Regions from separate parts of the Chlorobium sp. genome, predicted to be linked through region 2. Evidence: riboswitches for the same ligand, from Rfam matches in the RefSeq annotation. Region 2 holds a riboswitch; the other holds the start of a gene.
What was found. A riboswitch is a leader RNA that binds a small molecule or an ion and turns the genes downstream of it on or off. The one in region 2 is predicted to bind S-adenosylmethionine.
Positions count from the first base shown of each region.

Region 1: linked by a shared signal. The riboswitch ahead of WBP50_RS06245 (O-acetylhomoserine aminocarboxypropyltransferase/cysteine synthase family protein) and the one ahead of WBP50_RS02515 (trans-sulfuration enzyme family protein) in region 2 are both predicted to bind S-adenosylmethionine.

Region 1 covers NZ_JBAWHG010000038.1:1,719-5,130, reverse strand. Annotated here, with positions in the region: gene xerD (site-specific tyrosine recombinase XerD) at 1-517, opposite strand, end outside; gene rsmB (16S rRNA (cytosine(967)-C(5))-methyltransferase RsmB) at 520-1,857, opposite strand; SAM riboswitch class I at 1,956-2,063, shown strand; gene WBP50_RS06245 (O-acetylhomoserine aminocarboxypropyltransferase/cysteine synthase family protein) at 2,179-3,412, shown strand, end outside.
Region 2 covers NZ_JBAWHG010000015.1:55,925-59,336, forward strand. Annotated here, with positions in the region: gene dsbD (protein-disulfide reductase DsbD) at 1-160, opposite strand, end outside; gene WBP50_RS02515 (trans-sulfuration enzyme family protein) at 396-1,532, opposite strand; SAM riboswitch class I at 1,702-1,844, opposite strand; gene WBP50_RS02520 (HPr family phosphocarrier protein) at 2,220-2,486, shown strand; gene WBP50_RS02525 (DNA-binding response regulator) at 2,488-3,141, shown strand; gene cysK (cysteine synthase A) at 3,253-3,412, shown strand, end outside.

The sequences.
Region 1 (3,412 bases), on a different contig from region 2:
AGCCTGCCTCGAAATAGAGATTCTGCTGCTGCAGATTGACCAGTTCGCTGACCCTCACTCCGGCAGCATAGAGGAATTCGAGAATCGCCTTGTCGCGCAGCAGGAATTTTCCCGCCGGCCGCTCCTGAAGCGGCGCGTCGAGCAGCTGCATCACCTCGTGCAGGCTGAGCACGTTCGGCAGGTTTTTCGCCTGTTTCGGCTGCTGGATGGTTTCGGCCGGGTTGGTGACGAGGTTTCGTTCGGCCAGAAGGAATTTGTGCAGCGACCGGATGGCCGAAATGTTCCGGGCCAGGGTGCTGGCTTCAAGCCCTGTTCCGTGCAGTTCGGAAATGAACCGGCGGATATCGCCGGTTTCAATGCCTTCTGGAGCCCTGTTTTCATCCTGCATGAAGAGCAGGTAGCGTGAGAGGTCGTTCCGGTAAGACGCTCTGGTATTGAGCGAGAAGTTCCGCTCGACGGAGAGGTGGTTGAGAAAGCTTTCGAGCAGGATGCTGTAGGGCGCCTTGAGGTCGTTCATGTTCAGGAGGATGTTTTGATCATCCGCTGGACAAATCCTCCATCGAAGCCCTCATTCCGACCCGGCAGCGTGAGGATGCTTCCATTCTTCGAAGCTTCCCCGGCGAAAGGTTCGGGCAGGGCGCCGCCGGATGCATCGCGTCTGAATTCCGGGTGACGGCCGAGGAATGCTTCGATCTGCAGCTCGTTTTCTTCGGGTTCGATGGAGCAGGTCGCATAGACGAGTGTACCGTTTTCGGTGAGCAGCGATGCGGCATGATCGAGCAGTTCAGCCTGCAGGCCGACGAGTTCGGCGATCATCTGCGGTGTGAGTTTCCATCGCAGTTCCGCGCGTCTTGCAAGTACGCCGGTGCCGCTGCAGGGGGCATCGAGCAGAATGCTTTCCGGCGGAGTTTCCGGCCGGAACGATCTTGCATCGGCAGCGACTGCGTCGATGATGCTGATGCCGAGTTCGCCCGAGTGTCCGGTAAGTTTCTGCAGCTTCCGGCTGTAAAGGTCCACGGCAGTGATGTTGCCCCGGTTCTGCATCAGTTCGCCGAGAAAGGTGGATTTGCCCCCCGGAGCTGCGCACAGATCGAGCACCGTGCTGCCCGCCGCCGGGTTGCAGAGCAGGCAGACCAGCCCCTGCGCAGGGTTCTGGACGGTGAGCAAGCCCTGCTTGATCGACGCTTCGAAGCCTGAGAAGTCGGTTGAAAGAAAGAAGTTTTCCAGACCGGTACGGATTATCGACGGGGTCTTTTCGGTGTCGTATTGCGCAAAAAACTCTTTTGGTGCGCATTTCAGGGCGTTGATTCTGAAACCGGTAAGCGGGGTGCGGTTGTTGTAGCCGACAATCGCCTCGGTACGCTCTTTTCCATACCTTGCGATCCAGCGTTCCAGCAGCCATTCGGGGTGCGAGGCGATAACGGCCATACGTCCGGTGCCTTCGGTCTTTCCGTGAAGATTTTCCGGAGAAGCACCCTCCGGGGTGATGTTGCGCAGCACCGCGTTTGCGAGCCGGGCCATCCGTTCTCCCTTGTATTTCCGGGCAAGCGCGACGGATTCGCTGACCGCGGCCCATTGCGGTATGCGGTCGAGGTAGATCAGCTGGTAGGCGCCTATCCGCAGGATGTTTTTCAGAACCGATGCGGCTTTTTCGTAGCGGTGCAGGTAGAACCTGCCGATTACGGCGTCGAGCGTCATGCGTCGGCGCAGTACGCCGTTGACGAGTTCGGTGGCCAGGGCGCGGTCGCTGCGGCCGAGTGACGAGTTGTCGAGAAGCTCGTGCAGGATGGTCCCTGATTTTTTTTCTCCCTGTTCAACGTTCTGCAGGACTTTCAGCGCAAGTTCTCTTGATGTCATGTGTGGGTGTACCTCTTTTAATGATGCAATTTGTAAAATAACGATTGCTGTTGTAGATTGACTACAATTATTTGAAATGTTCTTTGTAGCATTTTACGCTATCATCGAGAAAGGTGGAGGGACTGGCCCTGAGAAGCCTTGGCAACCGTCACAGCGCGTGATTGGTGCCAATTCCATCCCGGACTGCGAGCCGGGAGAGATGATGGTATGTCTGCCATTCTGCACGTTCATACCTCTCTTTTAACCCTGACGGTTACGGTTTCCCCGGTTTTTCAACTCCTGTTCCACTCTGGTAGCGGCAATTTTCATCAGTCGTTTATCATGAGTCAAGCAACGCCTCCATACCGCTTTGAAACCCTGCAGGTCCATGCCGGTCAGCAGCCGGACCCGACGACGAAGTCGCGCGCGGTGCCTATCTATCAGACCACATCCTACAGTTTCGACAGTGCGGCGCACGGAGCCGATCTGTTCGCCCTGAAAAAGTTCGGCAACATCTATACCCGCCTCATGAACCCGACAACCGACGTCTTCGAGCAGCGTGTGGCCGCGCTCGAAGGGGGCAAGGCCGCTCTTGCCGTGGCCAGCGGGCATTCGGCGCAGTTCATAGCCCTGACGAGCCTGTGCGAAGCCGGGGACAACATCGTTTCTTCAAGCTACCTTTACGGAGGCACCTACAACCAGTTCAAGGTCGCTTTCGGGCGTCTCGGCATAACGGTGAAGTTTGTTGACGGCAACGATCCTTCGGCATTCCGTGAAGCCGTCGATGAACGCACCAAGGCGCTCTATCTTGAATCTATCGGCAACCCTGCCTTTTACGTGCCGGATTTCGAGGCGGTTGCCGGAGTCGCCCGCCAGTGCGGTATTCCGCTGGTGGTGGACAACACCTTCGGCTGCTGCGGTTATCTCTGCCGTCCGCTCCGCTACGGGGCTTCGATCGTGGTCGAGTCGGCCACCAAGTGGATCGGCGGTCACGGCACCTCGATGGGCGGAGTGATCGTCGATGGCGGAACCTTCGATTGGGGGAACGGGAAATTTCCGATGCTCAGCGAGCCTTCGGAAGGGTATCACGGCCTCAAGTTTCTCGACACGTTCGGTGATCTTGCCTTTATCATCAAGGCGAGGGTGGAAGGGCTGCGCGATTTCGGCCCGGCAATCAGTCCGTTCAATTCGTTCCTGCTCCTGCAGGGACTTGAAACGCTCTCCCTTCGTGTACAGCGTCATGCCGACAACACTGTCGAGCTTGCCCGATGGCTTGACGGACATCCGGCGGTCGCATGGGTGACCTATCCCGGTCTCGAAGCGCATCCCACGCACGCCCAGGCAGTAAAATATCTTACCAACGGGTTCGGGTGTGTGCTCTCCTTCGGGGTCAGGGGTGGCTACGATCCGGCCGTCCGGTTCATCGACAGCGTGAAGCTCTCCAGCCATCTGGCCAACGTGGGCGATGCGAAAACCCTCGTGATCCATCCGGCATCGACAACCCATCAGCAGATGGGGCCCGAAGAGCAGGCAGCCGCGGGAGTTTCGCTCGACATGGTGCGGGTTTCGGTCGGCA
Region 2 (3,412 bases):
AGTCGAGCACGAGGGAGCGCGACCCGGTATATTCAGCCTTCAGCCTGAACGCATCTTCAGGATCGAGAAAACCGGCCGAAAAAACGGATTGTACCGGAATGAGCAGGAAAAGCAGCAACAAGAGAAGTCGAGACAGCCTGTATAACAAGGAATCACGCATAACCTGTATATCGGGAAAAAGAATGGTTGAATGAAAAGACTTATTCCGGAAATAGCGAATGAAAAACCTCAGGGTCAGTCCATACGTCGGACTGGCCGGAGTATCACTCGGAAATATAAGAGAGAGCCGGAACAATTATGTCAACGTTTTTCCCGGACGGAAAGGAATCGGCAGCAATAAACCCTGTCCCGGCCATATTTCGGGATAAGCGGGACAGGGTGGGCAGTCGCAGCGATCAGCCGAGAGCCCTCCGCAGATCATCAATGAGGTCATCGCGGTCCTCAATCCCTATGGAAAGCCGGATCACGGAATCGGTAATCCCTACAGCCTGACGATGCTCGTTGCCCATCGACAAATGGCTCATCGTTGCCGGATGTTCGATAAGCGACTCCACACCACCAAGGCTTTCAGCGAGGGCAAACAGTTTCGTGCCTTTCAGGACACGATTGACGTCCTCGATATTTCCGTCAAGATCGAAAGAGACCATTGCTCCGAATCCTCGCTGCTGTCTCCTGGCAAGCTCATGCTGGGGATGGGATGCAAGTCCGGGGTAAAACACCTGTTTCACTTTGGGATGTCCCGCAAGGAACTCCGCTACACCCTGTGCATTATAGAGATGCTCCTTCATCCTCGGGACAAGTGTTTTTATTCCCCGCAGCACCAGCCAGCAATCAAACGGCTGGGCACAGGTGCCCAGAGTATTGACAAGGTATTTCAGCTTCTGATCAAGTTCCGGATTGCAGGAAAGCAGGGCTCCTCCAATAACATCCGAATGACCGTTCAGGTATTTCGTTGTTGAATGCACCACGATATCAGCTCCAAGTCTGAACGGCTGCTGGAGATACGGCGAAAGAAAGGTGTTGTCGACAATGGAAAGCAGGCCGTGCTTTTTTGCACAGGTCGAAACAGCTTCGATATCGACAAGATTGAGCAGCGGATTGGAGGGTGTTTCAATCCATACCGCCCTTGTTCTGCTGTTGATAAGTGATTCAAGACGCTCATGATTTCTGAGATCCTCGAAATGCACCTTAATGCCAAAATGCTCCTGTATGGTTTTAAGAAGTCTTGCCGTACCGCCATAGCAGTCATCGGTGCAGATGATCTCGTCTCCGGTAGTGAACAGGTGCAGGACGGTCGTAATGGCGGCCATGCCACTGGTAACGGCAGCCGCGAACGAGCCGCCCTCGAGCGAAGCGAGACTGTCCTCAAGAGCCTGTCTTGTCGGGTTACCGCTTCGCGTATAGTCGAACCCCCTGTGCTTCCCTATATCCTCGAAAACAAAGGTTGAAGACTGATAGATCGGCGTCATGATGGCGCCATAGGCTTTGTCGGGAGCAACTCCCGCATGAATGGTGTCTGTCTGAAAACTCATGGTATGGAGTACGTTGATTGTTTATATGACGTAAAAAAACGGGATGGGCAAAAAAAAACCTCTTCCTGAGTGAGGAAAAGGTTGTCCGAAACTTCTGTCAATTTTTTCGGCAAACATGCAGGTGATGCATATTCGCTGTTATTGAAAAAAGCAATTCTGCTCTCTTTTTCACTCATCTTTCTTCCCTGCAGTAAAAAACAAATATACCGTCAGGCATGCAGCAAGAAGTAGAATGTGGCACCGTGTCCCGCTGATCGGAATCGGTTGTCAAGGCTTCAACGGGTCTATTCCCTCAGCCTTTCTTGATGACCGTTACGAGAAAGAACTATTAACAATTGTTAATATAGCAAAAAATCTCTGGCGGTCAACATTTTTTCATTTTTTGGCAGCGCTGATCTTTTCTTGTTTTATTTCAAAAAAAATATTAACAATTGTTAATGACCCTGTAAACAGTAAATCGTTGAGCCCATGTCACCACAGTCAACAATCATAGGAAAAGCTCTCCACTGTAAAAGGTGCTGTTCCGCCTGTTCCTTGCGCAAGATACCGGAGCATCACTTGTCGTGATCACCATGTATGGTCGTTAGACTGTTACAGAAAGCCGGTTCTGATGCTCAGGATCGGCTTTTTCATTTTCCGGGCTCCAAAAACGCAATACCATAACCGTAACCATTTGTCTCTCTCATCATGCTTCATAAACAGCTCACCGTGAAAATACCGGAAGGACTGCATTTCAGGGCGCTCGCAAAAATTGCGGGCATCGCCCGCCGGCAGAAAAGCTCCATTATTCTGGAAAAAGAAAACGGCCAGAAAGCCGAATCGGCCTCCCTGATCGATATGCTCACCCTGTGCGCCGTATCGGGGACCTCCCTTCAGGTCACCGTCGAAGGCGGCAGCGAAGGGGAAACGCTTGCAATGGTCGAAGAAGTTTTTGAAAACGGAGCGGGAATCTGAAATGAAACATCACCATAACCATACGCCTGTCGTCATTGCCGACACGCAGCATCTTACCCGGGAGGGACTTCGCTCAATCCTGCAGCCTCATTATCCGGGCGTCAGAAGCGTTTCCGGCCGGGAAGAGCTGCAGCAGGTTCTCCATGAACACCCGCGGGCCGTTATCGTAACCGATTTCATCCTGTTCGATTTTCTCTCCATAAAGGATATCGGGGAACTCAAAAAACAGCATGAGGCTGCAGGCATCGTCATTGTCACCAACGCCATCAACCAGTACCAGATAAAGGAACTGAACGATGCGGGCATAAAAACCATCGTCCTGAAAAAAGACGATGAGGAGGAGATTCTTCATGCTGTCGGTTCGGGCCTGAAGGGAAAGAAATATTATTCGGGAAGCGTGCTTGACGTGCTTCTCAGAAAAGAAGGCCCCCAGGAAGAGGCTTACCTCCTGACCACCTCCGAAATCGACATCGTCCGCCTGATCTCCGCGGGACTGTCGACAAAGGAGATCGCCTCGCGAAAACACATCAGTTTTCATACGGTGATGACCCACCGGAAAAACATCTTCCGCAAACTCGGCGTATCGAGCAGTACGGAGCTGATCCTGTATGCGATAAAGGCCGGTTTGATCGACAATATCGCATACCATATCTGAATCTACCTGTTTCAGGGTATAAAAAATACCGGTTTGGAGGGATTTCAATTTCCCTTGCAGGTATCGATATTTCAAGAGGTTACATCTGTTCAACAATAAACGCCGAACCTTATGGGACGCATCGCAAAAAAACTGACCGAGCTGATCGGCAACACGCCGCTGCTCGAACTTGAAAACTTCAACAGGGAACACGATACGCTTGCAACCATCATCGCCAAGCTGGAATACTTCAACCCGGGCGGCAGCGTCAAGGACCGGATCGGTTATTCCA